DNA from 2 places in the Pararhizobium qamdonense genome. Region 2 is predicted to be linked to the other one. Evidence: predicted binding sites of a transcription regulator. Region 2 holds the regulator's gene; the other holds the start of a gene.
What was found. Region 2 encodes PhoB, which activates phosphate uptake and scavenging genes when phosphate is short. Its sites were predicted from a motif close to TGTCATNNANCTGTCAT; they were not measured.

Region 1 (7,787 bases), on a different replicon from region 2:
TGAAAAAATTCTAAGGTTAGATCACGTTGACGTTTGCGGATGCTCCACGCATTTGTTTTGTGATCACATCAGCAGTTCTTGACGATATCCGGAAGGCAAATTACGGTCCCGAAATGCAGCAGACTGTCTTGAAACGCGCCGTATTCTTCATTGGTGGCTATGAGCCAAAAACGCCCGAGGTTTTTTTCAGCCGGCTTTTTAGACAGGTTTCCCGCTTCGATGCGCTTTGGGGCTATCGCTCGGAGATCTCGCCTGTTGATGTCTCCCAGAACAATGAAGCCGGTGCCGCAACAATCTCGACGCGCGCGCCTGAGGAACGTTGGTCGACACGCACCGATTTCAATTTCCTGTCTCTGGACAAGGTCGTGCTTCGCGATTTCGCCCGACCGATGCCCGTAAGATTGTTCCATTATCTTCGCGCCTTCTTCGATTTTTGGGTTTCGGGTGCAGCGTTCCATTTCTTCAACAAGGCCTGGCGCTTCGGGCTGTATTTCGTCTATCCATTTCTCGTGCTGATGATGTTTGCACTGGTGGCTTACAGTGCCGCGCAGGTCACCGCCCAATGGCTGGGTGCAGCAAGTTGGCTGGTGGGCGTGTTGACTTTTGTCCTGGCTCTATCCTTGGCCGGGAAACGATGGTCGATCCATCATCTGATGGACCTGTGGTCGTTTTCGCTGGACTTCATCCGTGGCCGGCGGGCGGATGCCGATGCAACCTTGCAGCGCTTTGCCGAGACCATCGTCGCCAAAGCAAGGGCAGAAAGCTATGACGAGATCCTGTTGATCGGCCATAGCACCGGCGGCCTGCTGATGATCGATGTCGCCGCACGCTGCCTTTCCATCGACAAGGATTTTGCAGGCTCGGCACGAAAAGTGGTTCTCCTCACCTTGGGATCGACAGCACTCAAGGCAGGCTATCATCCGGCTGGCCGGAAGTTCCGGAAATCCGTGGAGCAACTCATCAATGCCGATCAGTTGGAATGGGTGGAGATTCAATGTTTGACGGATGCCATCAATTTCTACAGGACGGATCCCGTTGCGGAAATGGGTCTTGCGCCGAAGGCCGGTCAGGATTTCCCCGTCGTTCGAACTATAAAAGTCAGGGATATGCTGCAGTCTGAGACGTATGCGCGCATCAAAAGAAACTTTTTTCGCGTGCATTATCAATATGTTTACGCGAATACGAAGCCGTATTGGTATGATTTCTTCCAGATTTGCTGCGGACCAATGTTCTTGTCGGCAAGAGTAGAAGGCCGCGTTGTTGGCGGACTTCCTAAGAAAGAGGCGACGTCCCTATGACACCGACACTGGCTGCAATCGTATGGGCCGTTGGTCTCGTCGCGTGGGTGATCATTCGCGTGCCCCATCGGAGCCGCGCGCGCAAAACGCGGGTGGCAAGCAGCGCCAAGACGCTGAGAGATCGCCTGGCTTTGGCCGCCGCCGCCGCTGGGCTCAGTCTCGTCCCAATCGTTTTTGTCGCGACGGGGTTTCCGGCGTTTGCCGACTATACGTTTCAACCTTGGCTTGGCTGGCTGGGGCTTTTGATCGAGCTGGCATTTCTCTGGCTCTTTTACGCCAGTCACCGGCAGCTTGGTAAAAATTGGTCGGTGACATTGGAAATCCGCAACGAACATAAGCTCGTGACCGACGGTCTTTACCGTTACGTCAGACATCCGATGTATCTGTCATTCTGGCTTTGGGCCGCTGCTCAGTTTTGTCTTTTGCCCAATGTCATTGCGGGGGCAGCCGGTCTGGTGGGAGTTGGAATCCTCTATTTCTCCCGCGTTCGTCACGAAGAGGCAATGATGCGAGACGCGTTTGGAGCATCCTACGACGAATATGCCAGAAACACCGGCCGCATCATTCCCAAACCTTGGTAACGCAATGAAGAAACCTCTAACGCCGATTGAACACTTAACCAGCCGCCGCTCCTTTTTGGCCTCAATTCTGGCCGTCACCGTCACCGGTTTGCAGGTGGAGCCGGCCGTTGCGGCGGTTAAGCGCAGGCGTGGCGGACCTCCGCAGGTCTATCTCTTTCGCGGATTGGCAAATATCTTTTCGACGGGCCTCGATGAAATTGGCAGAAAGCTACGGGCGGCGGGCGTCGATGCCCATGTCGAGGGCTTCATGGCCTGGCGGTCAGCCCTTAACAAAATCCTAGCCGACCGGCAGAAATTCGGGCCGTCGCCCATTATCCTGGTCGGACATTCGCTTGGAGCAAACGCTATCATCTCATTAGCGCAGGCGTTGGAACAACGCGGTATCCGGGTGGATTACATGGCGTCGTTTGCAGCAACGAGCCCCAGCCCCCTGCCAGCCAATGTCACCCGCGTCGTGAATTTCTATTTCTCCAGCCATAGCTGGGGCGCGATCTTGACGAAAGGCCCCGGCTTCAAAGGCAAGCTCGACAACCGCGACCTATCGCGCGACCTGCGCGTCAATCATTTCAATGTCGAGAAGCAGGCCTCGCTTCAGGACGAGGTGGTCAAGGGTATTCTTCGGGTCGTGAGGTAGGGAGTTGGGCAGCCTGTTTTAGGAGCGGCAACAGGTTCGTCCCTGGCTGAGACCCGAAAGCGCACATCTCCCGCAGTGGAACGAATTTTCGCATGTCTGCGCAAGATTGAAATAACCAGCGTTTACCTCGTTAAACGAACCGCATGTCAGGTCGCTTTCCGACCGCACACATGATCGACGAGGGATAGGCGCTGGCAAACTGTTGACGCGACAGATGAAAGATACCGAACGCAGCCTCGGTGCTACGATCACACTCGTCACGCATGAGATCACCGTGATCCAAATCTGCGAAATCGTTCGTTTTCAAACAGGGACGCATTGTCGAGGCCCTGTTTGACAGGTCTTCGGCGCGCCGAAGCACGATGCGACGCGCGCCGCTGACGCCCGCCCGGCCATCGCTACGATCGCCGCCACCGACGGTCCGCTTGCCCACTTTCCGCAGGATCATTTTTCGCTCTTAAAGTGTTGCGGGTCGGTCGTTCTGAGGCGCAGAAGCGTTTCTCGAATGTCCGGAGCGTGGTGAAAGCATCGTTTTAAATAGATCGTCATTAAAATGTTAACGAACGGAAATACGATAAGGCCTCTGTGATTTCTTATTGTCATAAATATACATTTTGCGACTGTCCCGGGCGAAATAGTGTCCAAAAGTCCCGAGAATTGATCCATCTGTAGATTTATGGCTGCGAAGAGGAATGCTGATGGGGCGTTTTTTGCAGCAGGTGTTCGGTGCGCGCGCAGTGGCTGGTGGCTTGGCCAGACTGGCGATCTCTGCCGGCTCGTTGCTGTTGGCGCCACCTGTCATGGCGGAGCCCATCCGCGGTGCCGGCTCGACATTCGCGGCGCCCATCATCGCAAAATGGGCAGAGAACTACGAGACAGCGCGGATGGATGATGGCGACTTTAGTTCGCCCGACTGGACGGTTGATTACGAACTCGTCGGCTCGCTGGCAGGTTTGATGCGCCTTGACCAGCCTGAGATGGACTTTGCTGCCACGGATGTACCCGTCTCGCACGAGGAACTCTCGAAGCTCGGGCGGCAGCAGTTTCCGATCGTGCTTGGCAGCGTGGCGATTGCTGTCAATCTCGACGGCATCGAAACGGGCCGCATCAACCTCACTGGTCCGCTGCTGGCAAATATCTATCTGGGGAAGATCCAGTCCTGGGCCGATCCGGCCATCAAGGTTGTCAATCCGGATATCAACCTTCCGGACCTCAAAATCAGTCCGGTCAGCCGCAAGGACGGATCAGGCACGACCTTTATGTTCACCGAATATCTGTCCTCGGCGAGCCCGGAATGGAAAGCGGCTTACGGCGCCGATACGCGGATTGCCTGGCCGGCCGGGACCAGTGTCGAGGGAACGCAGGACCTCCTGCGCACGGTGCTGGCGACCAAGGGGGCGATTGCCTATGCCGATTTCGGCCAGGTCGAACGTGCAAATCTGCCCTATGCCGTAGTTCAAAACAAAGCGGGCCGGTTTGTGCGGCCCGGCCCGGATGGTGTCCGGGCGGCGGCCAGCGCCACCTTATGGGACGAAGCAAACGATTTCTCGGTGTCGCTGACCGATCAGCCAGGCGAGGGGGCCTATCCGATCAGCGGCGCGACATTCGCGGTTGTTCCGGTAACCGGACAGCAGCCCAACCGGTATCATCGCGTGCGTGACTTTTTCCGGCTTGCTTTCGAGGCGGGTAGTGGCGATGCCGAAGCACTGGGCTATGTGCCTTTACCGCCGCAACTGGTCAGCCGGGTGGTCAAATACTGGCTGGCTGAGGACGTTTCTGCCAGCCAGTAGTTCGCGCGCGGCCTTGGCCAGCGGGATCATTCCGATCGCATGAGGAAAGCATTCAAGACCTGTGCAACGCAGGGCTTGGGCAATGTTTGAATTGCGCCATCGTGGCGCCAAGGGGGTTAAGGCGTAATGGACATTGACATTTTCAAGGATATTCTTGTGCCTGTCATCGGCGGGCTTGGGATATTCATGCTTGGCCTGGAATTTATGTCGAACGGCATTCAGGCGCTCTCCGTCAACAAGATGCGCGCATTTCTTGCGAAGGCTGCGGGCACACCGATCAAGGGTGTCATTGCCGGAACGTTGATCACGGGCGTCATTCAATCGTCGACCGCCATGACGGTCATGGTTGTCGGCCTTGTCAATGCCGGCGTGGTCGGCCTGCGGCCGGCCATCAGCGTCATCATGGGCGCCAATATCGGCACGACGCTGGGCAACGGCCTGATCGCCTTGCCGCTCGGACCGCTCGGGTTAATTTTCGCCGGTCTTTTCTCGCTCGTTTATTGCTTTGCCAAGAACGAACGCGTCCGCAACATCGCGTTGGCCTGCATGGGTTTTGCACTAATCTTCTACGGCCTCAATCTGATGACCGGCGGTCTGCGCCCGCTGCGCAACATACCGGAGGTCATGGCCGTCTTATCGACGCTGACCGCTGACTCCTACTATAACTTGATCAAGTGCGTGCTGATCGCCGCCGCTGTCACGGCCATGATCCACTCGTCGTCCGCGACCATCGGGATTGTCATGGGTCTTGGTGCGGCTGGTGTGCTCGACTGGACGACGGCGGTTGCCTTCTCGCTGGGTGCTGATCTCGGTACCACGATCACATCGTGGATCGCCTCGATCAATCTGTCGAAGAACGCCAAACGCGCCGCTTACGCCCATATGTCCTTCAATATCATCGGCGTGTGCATAACCGTCCCGCTGTTTTTCGTCTCGATCGATATCCTCGCCTGGGCAATGCAGTGGTTCGGCGGCGATCCGGGCGTCGCGGTGGTCATCGAAGGCAAGGATACATTCCCGCTGGTTCCTGTAGCCGTCGGTCTCTATTCCACCTTCTTCAATGTCTTCAACACTGCGCTGCTGTTTCCGTTCGTCGGCGTCTTCGACCGTGTCCTGTCGCGTATCGGCCGCACCGATGCCGAGGATGCGGAAGACTATTCGACGCCGAAATTCCTCGACCGTAAGCTTTCCGGAGATTTTGCACGCGCTGTGCCGGCCGTGCAGCAGGAAACCGCACGGCATCTGCAAGCCGGCGCGATGTTTCTGGATATCGCCCGGTCCGCCAAGTCGGCGCCATCGGATCCGGGCGAACACTATCTCGCAACCGATATTCTCAGCCGTGACATCCGGGACTACACCGCATTGCTGATGAAAGAGGATCTGCCCTACGAACAGCTTGATCTGGTCGCCAGCCTGATCGAGGAGGCAGATTTCACGGCGGCTTTGACGGAATCGATGCATCAGGTCGCCCGGCGCGTGAAGCGTGAAAAATTCAGCGATCCCGCCTTTTTGATCGTTGACCTGGCGCTGAGCAAACTCGACGCTTCCTTGCAGGATATCATGCCGGACTATGGCGTGGTTCGCCCGTCCATGCCGGCCGGACATGTCAGTCTTCCATCCGTCACCGAACTGCGGGACCGGACATTGGCGCTTGGGCCGAATGCAGGCGCTGCAGAACGCGGGACGATCCTGGCGCTTCTCGGTTCCGTCGAACGGGCGGAAATCCTGATCCGCTGCATCGATGAGGAGCGCAAGTCCGTCAACCGGCAGAGTGTTCTCTCACGGGTTTCCCCGAAACGGGAGCTACAGGCCCGTCCCCCGCTGAACGAGGGTGGGCTGACCCCGGTACCCGCCGAGTAAGGCTGTTCCCGTCAATTTCCAAACGTGGCATCGTCCGACCGGACGATGCCACGTCTTGCTTTGAAGAGTGACGATCCCGCCGCTATGACAATGCAATCTTCCGATCGACGCAGCTTCAGGGGAACTTCCAGCGGCCCCACAATCAGCTGTTTCTCCTAGCCTATCAGATCCAGCGAGCACGCTTGAAGCGGATGAAAAGGGCGATGCACATGATGGTGATAATCCCGAGAACGGCAAAATAGCCGTAGGTCGTTTTCAGCTCCGGCATGTTTTCGAAATTCATCCCGTAAATGCCTGCGATCGCCGTTGGAACGGCGAGAATGGCGGCCCAGGCCGCCAGTTGCCGGGTGATGGTGCCCTGTCTTTGCTGCTCGAGCAGGTTGCTCGCTTCGAACACCGAGGTGATCACATCACGCAAACTTGCAACCATCGTTTCGACGCGATGCATGTGCTGAAGCGCATCGCGGAAATAGGGCTTTGCTTCCCTGTCGATTGACGGCAAATCGAGATGGTATAGCTTGCCGCAGAGATCGAGCATTGCGTCGAGCACCCGCTGAAACAGGATGACCTCCCGGCGCAACTTGAAAATACGCTTGATCTGGTTGCGATCAAGAAACGCGTCGAGCATTTTGCGTTCCATGTCGAGAACGGCATCCTCGATCGTGCGCACGATAGGCAGATAACCATCGATGATGAAGTCGAGAATGGCATGTAGAATGTAATCCGTGCCGTGGCAAAGCGTTTGAGGCGACGATTCAAGCCGGTGGCGCAATTCGCCATGGCCGCGCTCCGAGCCATTGCGGACGGTGATGATGTAACGCTTGCCGATGAAAATCGCCGTTTCGCCATAGGCGATGCTGTCACCCGCAAGCTGCGCCGTCTTTGCGATAACGAACAGCTGATCGTCATAAACACTGAGCTTGGGCATCTGCAACGAACTGAGCGCGTCGGCAATGGAAAGTTCGTGAAGCCCAAAACGGCTTTGCAGCAATAGAAGCTCGTCCCGCGTGGGCTTATGCAGCCCGATCCAGATGAATTCGTTGTCCATAGCCGGGACGAAAGCCGCCTCGAACGGCACAGCTTCAATCCGCCGCCCGCCACGATAGAGATAACATGCGGCGACGGTCATCTAGCCTCCTGGGCTCGTATAATCATGAAAAACCTTGAGAAGGTCGGGCTCACGATGTGTACCCGCAAGGTCACGACTGTTTTGTGACTATGGCAGCGCAGTTGTTGGGTGTTGAATACTATGCGGCGCGGTAAGGCACGTGTCGTGCAGCGACACGGCGGGATTGACGGTCAAAGGAATGTACGCGACGGGAGCAGATTCTGGGAAGGATGAGGCGGTATTGTGCGTTCAGGCCGTGCACAGATCGCTGGTAGATACGATGGCTATTCCTGCATCTCGTTCAGCCTCTCAAGCACGATGGCGATTTCACCTTCCGGGACGCTATCACCCACAAACCAGCTCAATGTATCGTAGAAGCTGAGGAATGACCCGCGCACCTTGTCGAAAATGGCAACAGCCTCCTCGTCAGAAAGCGATAATCTTAACTTGAGGAAATCTCCCAAAACCGTTTCCGCTTCCGGATGGGCAAAGACCAGTGACGGGGGGGATTGAGGG
Region 2 (7,787 bases):
TGCAAAAATGCCACGCATCGCAAGCAAGTTGGGGAAAACTCAGAAATCGATTCGGCGGGATTCCCCTGACTCTTGTCAGGGAGTCCCCCGGGCTCTACGTTAAGAAACAACTACTAGAACGCATGCGGCGGACCTAGTCACCAAAAGTGTTATCGCGTTTCAGCCTTGGATTACATCCAGGGCCCGGTGAAGGATTCGACCATCACCAACGCTGGGAATGGAGACAAGACCATGAATTGGACTGACGAGCGGGTCGAAAAACTCAAGAAATTGTGGTCCGAGGGTTTGAGCGCGAGCCAGATCGCTGCACAACTCGGCGGCGTCAGCCGCAACGCCGTCATCGGCAAGGTTCACCGTCTCTGCTTGCCGGGCCGCGCCAAGGCCGGCGGCAGCACGGCAACCGCACGGGCCAAACGCCCTGCCCCGACCGCTGCACCACGCGCACCGAGCTTTACCGCAGCACGCATGACAGCCACCCGCACCGTGACCCGCACCACCGGCGCGACCGTCATGAAGGAAGAGGTCGAGATCGACGCGATCGAGGATCAGGAAACAGCGCCCGCCGGCAACAATGTCGTTGTTCCGATGTCGCGCCGCCTGGTGCTGACGCAGCTGACCGACCGCACCTGCAAATGGCCGATCGGCGACCCGATGAAGGAAGAGTTCCACTTCTGCGGCAACGATTCCCCGGACACATCCCCATACTGCACATTCCACGCCAAGCTGGCCTACCAGCCCTCCGGCGAGCGCCGCCGGGCTCGCTAAGGGCGGAACCTGCCTTGCGCTTCGTCAATCCCATCCCGTTCGTGCGGGATATCAGCATCTCGAAAGCCTTCTATGGCGAGAAGCTGGGACTGGCGATCAAGCAGGATTTCGGCGATTTCGTCCTGTTTGAAACGGGATTTGCCATCCATGAGGGCAAATCCCTGGAAACGACGGTTTGGGGACATCCGTCAGTCAGTTCCGGGGCCTATGGCCGTCAAAATGTCCTGCTCTATTTCGAACATGATCCTTTGGATGCGCTGTTTGCCCGCATCGCCGGTCATGTAATCCTCATCCATCCCATCGAGACCCAGCCCTGGGGACAGAGGGTATTCCGCTTTTACGATCCGGATGGTCACGCCATTGAAATTGGCGAACCGCTCGATCAGCTTTCCAGCGAATAGCCAGCACCGCGCACCGTGCGGATCACGTCCTGCATGTTGGAAAAGTTCAGCGCCTTGCGCAGGCGGCCGACATGCACGTCGACCGTGCGCTCATCGACATAGATGTCATGACCCCAGACACCGTCCAGAAGTTGCGAGCGCGAAAAGACGCGGCCTGGCGAGGCCATGAAGAATTCCAGCAGGCGAAACTCCGTCGGGCCCAGGCGGACCTCGCGGGTCTTGCGGTGGACGCGGTGGGTTTCGCGATCGAGTTCGATATCGCCGCATTTCAGCAGCGTTGACAGCACTTCGGGCTTTGCCCGGCGCAGCATCGCCTTGACCCGTGCCATCAGTTCCGGCGTCGAGAACGGCTTGACCACATAATCATCGGCGCCGGTGGCCAGACCGCGCACGCGCTCGCTCTCTTCGCCGCGTGCCGTCAGCATGATGATCGGCAGGCGTTCGGTTTCCGGGCGCTGGCGCAGCCGGCGGCACAGTTCGATGCCGGAAACGCCCGGCAGCATCCAGTCGAGGATGAGGAGATCGGGAAGACGTTCCTGCAGGCGCATTTCCGCCTCGTCGCCACGATTGATCGTATCGACTTCGAACCCTTCGGCCTCGAGATTGTATCGGAGGAGGACGCTGAGCGCCTCTTCGTCTTCAACAACAGCAATTCTTGGCAACATTCAGTTCTGCTCCTTGGCGCCCGGCCGGCTGGCCGAAGGCTTGCCGAGCGGCTCCAGCGGCCGCTCGCGCATTTATCCGTAAGATTTCACTTACTTTACTGTGGGCATCAATTGCCGATTGCGCCAACCGTATTGGCCGTATCGTCCTTCGGACGCTCGCCAACCGGCTGTGCGCCAGTCGCCATGTAGTAGATGGTTTCGGCGATATTGGTGGCGTGGTCGCCGATACGCTCGATGTTCTTGGCGCAGAACAGGAGATGCGTGCAGGGCGTGATGTTGCGCGGGTCTTCCATCATGTACGTCAGGAGTTCGCGGAACAGCGAGGTATAGATCGCATCGATCTCATTGTCGCGTTCGCGGATGCTGTTGGCCTTTTCCGGCGAGCGCGAAGCGTAGACATCGAGCACTTCCTTGAGCTGAACGAGCGCGAGCTCGGCCAGATGCTCCAGGCCGCGCGCCAGCTGCCGGGGCAGGCTGGCATGGGCAACGGCGATGACGCGCTTGGCGTTGTTCTTGCCGAGATCGCCGACGCGCTCCAGATCGGCCGCGATGCGGATCGATCCCATGATTTCGCGCAGGTCCGCCGCCATCGGCTGGCGTTTGGCAATGGTGACGATCGCCTTCTCGCCGATCTGGCGCTCGGCCTCGTCGAGAATGGCATCGTCGGAGATGACCTTCTGGGCGAGCGCCAGGTCGGAATTGACCAGGGCGCGCACGGATTCGGCCACCATCTGTTCGGCCAGGCCGCCCATCTCGGAGATGCGCCGGGTCAGGTACTTCAGATCTTCGTCATAGACGGAAGCAATGTGCGTAGACATGATTGTTTTTCCTTGCGATCACAATCCGGGTTGGAAGACCACCACCCTGCCCTCATGACAGGGTGGCGAAAGCGTCCTCAGCCGAAGCGGCCCATGATGTAGTCTTGGGTCCGCTGGTCGTCCGGATTGGTGAACATCTTGTCGGTGTCGTTTTCCTCGACGAGATTGCCGAGATGGAACATGGCGGTGCGCTGCGAGACGCGGGCGGCCTGCTGCATCGAGTGCGTGACGATGACGATCGTATAGTTCGTGCGCAGTTCGTGGATCAGTTCCTCGACCTTGGCAGTCGCGATCGGATCCAGCGCCGAACAGGGTTCGTCCATCAGGATGACTTCCGGGCTGACGGCAACGGCGCGGGCAATGCACAGGCGCTGCTGCTGACCACCGGACAGGCCGGTGCCGGATTCGTGCAGGCGGTCCTTCACCTCGTTCCAGAGACCAGCCTTTTGAAGGCTCGACTCGACGATCTGGTCAAGCTCGGCCTTGGTGCGGGCGAGACCGTGGATCTTCGGACCGTAGGTGACGTTCTCGTAGATCGACTTCGGGAACGGGTTCGGCTTCTGGAAAACCATGCCGACGCGGGCGCGCAGTTCGACGACGTCGATGCTCGGGTCGTAGATATCACCGTCGTCGAGGGTGATCTTGCCGGTGACGCGGCAGCTGTCGATCGTGTCGTTCATGCGGTTGAGTGTGCGCAGGAACGTCGACTTGCCGCATCCGGACGGGCCGATCAGCGCGGTGACGGTGTTTTCACGGACGTTGAGGTTCACATCGAAAAGCGCACGCTTTTCGCCATAATATACCGAAACGTCCTTTCCGATCATCTTGAAGGGAACAGTGTTCATTTTCTGGTCCAGCGCCTTTTCAACTGCTGCTTCTGACATCATGTTCATGTTTCTACCTCACTACCAGCGCCGCTCAAAGCGACGCCGCAACAGGATTGCGCCCAGGTTCATGACGACGAGGAAGATCAAGAGGATCATGATCGCACCCGAAGTCCGTTCGACAAATGCACGTTCGGCTTCGTTGGCCCACATATAGATCTGGACCGGCAGAGCAGTGGACGGGTCCATCGGCGAGCCCGGATAATCGACCACGAAGGCCACCATGCCGATCAAAAGAAGCGGCGCGGTTTCGCCGAGCGCATGCGCCAGGCCGATGATGGTGCCCGTGAGCACGCCTGGCATGGCGAGCGGCAGGACATGGTGGAAGATGGTCTGCATCTTCGACGCGCCAAGACCCAAAGCTGCCGAGCGGATCGACGGCGGCACCGCCTTCAAGGCTGCGCGGGTGGCGATGATGATCGTAGGAAGCGTCATCAATGTCAGCACCAGGCCACCGACGACGGCGGCCGAACGGGGCATGCCGGCGAAGTTGATGAAGATCGACAGGCCGAGCAGACCATAGACGATGGAGGGAACCGCCGCGAGGTTGTTGATATTGACCTCGATCAGATCGGTCAGCCGGTTCTTCGGCGCAAACTCCTCCAGATAGATCGATGCCGCAACGCCGATCGGAAGGGCAAGCGCCAGGACGATCAGCATCATGTACAGCGAGCCGAGTGCGGCGACGCCAATACCGGCGGCTTCAGGACGGCTGGAGGCACCATAGGTGAACAGGCCGGTGTTGAACTGCTTGGCCATTGCGCCGGTTTCGGTCAGCTTTTTCATCCATTCGAGCTGCTGATCCTTCACCTTGCGGTTGGCTTCGGCAACGGTCAGGTCGATCTGGCCCTTGTTGGCGCTGTCGATATTGCCTTCTGCGAGCAGAGAGACATTGGCGGTCGTGCCGATGATGGCCGGATTGGCAACCACCAGATCGCGCAGTTGCGTGCGGGCACTGGCCGAAACCATGTCCGTTGCCTGCTTGACGAGCGGCCTGTTGGCAGGATCGATGCCAAGTGCCTTGATCAGCGCGTCACGCACCAGAAAAGGATAGTTCGCCGTCATCAGCTTGGACGGATTGGCGCCACGCTCGTTCTTCGGATCGATGATCTGTTCCGAAAACTCGATCGGCAGGGTGATCGCCGTCTGCTGGAAGGCCGTGTAGCCCTTGGAGACGACGGTCCACAACAGAACGAAGAGGAAGAACAGGCCGATCAGGATTGCCGTCAGGCCGTAAGCCTTGAAGCGGCGTTCGGACGCGTAGCGCTTCTTGATGCCGATATCGCGTCTTGTCTGCGCCGGGCGCACGAAGGTGGACTGTACGGAGGATGTCATGTCGGTCATTCGTACTGTTCCCGATACTTGCGCACGATGTAGAGTGCATAGATGTTGAGGCAGAGCGTGATGGCAAACAGCGTGATGCCGAGAGCAAACGCCACCAATGTCTGAGGCGAGTTGAACTCGAGGTCGCCCGTCAGCTGATTGACGATCTTGACGGTGACCGTGGTCATCGCCTCGAACGGGTTGAGCTGCATGCGGGCGGCAACACCGGCAGCCAGCACCACGATCATGGTCTCACCGACAGCACGCGAAGCCGTCAGAAGCAGAGCACCGACGATGCCGGGAAGTGCTGCCGGCAGGATGACGCGCTTGATGGTTTCGGAGCGGGTGGCGCCAAGACCGAGCGAGCCGTCGCGCAGCGAACGCGGCACCTGCGTGATGATATCGTCCGACAGGGAGGAGACGAACGGGATCAGCATGATGCCCATGACGAGACCGGCGGTGAGAACGCTCTGCGCCTGGATGAAGTTGACGTAGTTTCCCGTCACCAGCCCATTCAGCTGCGCCGAGATATCACGCAGGAAAGGCCCGACCGTCACCAGCGCGAAGAAGCCGTAGACGATGGTCGGAATGCCGGCGAGGATTTCGAGCAGCGGCTTGGCAATGCCGCGCACCACAGGCCTTGCATATTCGGCCATGTAGATGGCGGCGAACAGGCCGACCGGCACGGCAAAGAGCATGGCGACAAAGGCAATATAGAGCGTACCCGCGAGAAGCGGCAGAAGACCGAACTGGCCTTCCGTGCCGCCGCTGCCGGCCGCCGAAAAGCGCGGATCCCAGACAGTGCCGAAGAAGAATGCGCTGGGGGATACCGACTGGAAGAAGCGGATGGCCTCCGACAACATCGAGCCGACAATGCCGACCGTCGTCAGGATCGCAATGGAAGAGGCCAAAAGCAACGTACCGAGCATGACGCGCTCGACACGGTTTCTGGCCCGGAAGGGCGCGCTGATACCGCGAATGGCGAAAACAGCACCGGCAAGGGCGATGATCAGCACGACCGCGCTCATCACCCACCGGCTGCCGTCTCTCAAGCTGTTATAATGCTGGGCGGCCGCAACCATATAAGGCTCGCCGGCATTGGCCATTGGAACGCCCTTGGCCGCCAGCGCGTCTCGCAGGCTGGAGGAGCCGTTGGTGACGGCTTCAAGCTCAGCACTGTTCAAAAGCTTCAGGCCATTGGCAACCTGCATGACCTGGCCGAGCATTAGCTCGGTGGTCGCGCCACCCTGGCTTTGAACAGTTTCCGGCAAAGCGGACCGGACGGAATTTTCAACGAAAAACGGGCTGGCGAGAAGCCACACGGCAAGAACGAAAACAGCCGGCAGAACCGCCCAGATGGCGACATAGGCGCCATGATAACCAGGAAGAGAATGCAGGGCGGAAAGCTTGCCTTTGGAGCTGGCCATCGCCCGCCCACGGCCGGCAAAAAATGCTCCAAGGCCAACGATCAAAATGACCAAAAGAATAAGAGAAGTGCTCATCGATATGTCCCCCCGGCCCATCAATCATTGAAAGCCGGCAAATCCGCATACTTCGGGAGGTCCGGCACGGCGTTTCGCCGTGCCGGATTATTGACTTATATTAGAGCATGTTGCCGTCGGTGAAGGCCTTGCGGTCAGCTTCGCGCTCGGCATCGGGAGCCGGAACGAGACCGTAGGCAGCCAGCGGGCTTTCCGGGCCGACCATCTGGTCGTCGAGGAAGAATTCAACATATTCCTTCAGGCCCGGGATAACGCCGAGATGGGCCTTCTTGACGTAGAAGAACAGCGGGCGGGAAACCGGATATTCACCCGAAGCGATCGTCGCGCCCGACGGAACGATGCCGCTGACGGTGGCAACCTTCAGCTTGTCAGCGTTGTTTTCATAGAAGGACAGGCCGAAAACGCCGATGCCGTTCTTGTTGGACGCGATACGGGCGAGGGTTTCGGTGTAGTCACCATCGATATCGATCGCCAGGCCGTCCTTGCGAACAGCGATGCACTTCTTGGCAGCTTCCTTTTCGTCGGCAACGAGGCCCTTGATGGCAACGTCAGCACCGGTGTCCTTGCAGCCGTGGGCCAGCATCTTCTCGTCGAAGACTTCGCGCGTGCCGTGCTTTTCGCCTGGGATGTAGGCGGCGATTTCAACGTCCGGCAGGTCCTTGTTGACTTCCGACCACTTCTTGTAAGGATTGGCAACAAGCTTGCCGTCGATAACGAGTTCAGCGGCGAGAGCCAGGTAGATATCCTTCGGCTCAAGCTTCAGGTCAGCATTGCTGCTGTCGGTTGCGAAGACGATGCCGTCATAGCCGATCTTGACTTCCTGGACTTCGGTAACGCCGGCTGCCTTGCAGGTTTCCAGCTCGCTGTCCTTGATCTTGCGCGATGCGTTGGCAATATCGATCGTGTCCGGGCCAACGCCCTTGCAGAATTCCTTCAGGCCGGCACCGGTGCCGCCCGATTCAACAACCGGGGTCTTGAAGTCAGGGAAGGTTTCGCCGAACGTTTCGGCAACAATCTTTGCGTAAGGCAGAACTGTCGAGGAACCAGCGACCTGGATCTGGTCGCGAGCAATGGCAACGCCTGCAAAAGCGGCGGATGCAACCAGAGCTGCAACAGTAAGTTTCAAGGACTTCATCAAAATACTCCCATAATGGGCTTGTGTGGGTGCGCGTTTCATCAGCGCTCGCTTCGCCGTGTCGATCGGCCGCCCTAGTTAGCGCCCGATGCCCACACCTTTTATGTCAAGTTGACGAAACATTTGTGACAAATCAAGTTATTGAAATATTTCAATATTTTAAATAAATGACTTTTCGGGTGGCAGGTTTATGTCAAAACCTGACGGTAAACACCGTGCCCTTGCCGACTTCAGACTGAACCAGCAGCCGGGCGCGATGGCGGGTGAGGATATGCTTGACGATGGCAAGCCCAA

Region 1: a site for PhoB is predicted at 3,057-3,073, ahead of pstS (phosphate ABC transporter substrate-binding protein PstS). Genes of this name have one in related genera too.

The regions. Positions count from the first base shown of each region.
Region 1 covers NZ_CP119567.1:37,529-45,315, forward strand. Annotated here, with positions in the region: gene PYR65_RS21470 (lipase) at 114-1,298, shown strand; gene PYR65_RS21475 (protein-S-isoprenylcysteine O-methyltransferase) at 1,295-1,879, shown strand; gene PYR65_RS21480 (alpha/beta fold hydrolase) at 1,884-2,513, shown strand; gene PYR65_RS21485 (hypothetical protein) at 2,644-2,961, opposite strand; gene pstS (phosphate ABC transporter substrate-binding protein PstS) at 3,212-4,303, shown strand; gene PYR65_RS21495 (Na/Pi cotransporter family protein) at 4,430-6,163, shown strand; gene PYR65_RS21500 (magnesium and cobalt transport protein CorA) at 6,327-7,292, opposite strand; gene PYR65_RS21505 (beta-glucosidase family protein) at 7,556-7,787, opposite strand, start outside.
Region 2 covers NZ_CP119566.1:4,099,996-4,107,782, forward strand. Annotated here, with positions in the region: gene PYR65_RS20080 (GcrA family cell cycle regulator) at 232-765, shown strand; gene PYR65_RS20085 (VOC family protein) at 780-1,166, shown strand; gene phoB (phosphate regulon transcriptional regulator PhoB) at 1,148-1,831, opposite strand; gene phoU (phosphate signaling complex protein PhoU) at 1,939-2,649, opposite strand; gene pstB (phosphate ABC transporter ATP-binding protein PstB) at 2,727-3,542, opposite strand; gene pstA (phosphate ABC transporter permease PstA) at 3,555-4,877, opposite strand; gene pstC (phosphate ABC transporter permease subunit PstC) at 4,874-6,358, opposite strand; gene PYR65_RS20115 (substrate-binding domain-containing protein) at 6,459-7,493, opposite strand; gene phoR (phosphate regulon sensor histidine kinase PhoR) at 7,687-7,787, opposite strand, start outside.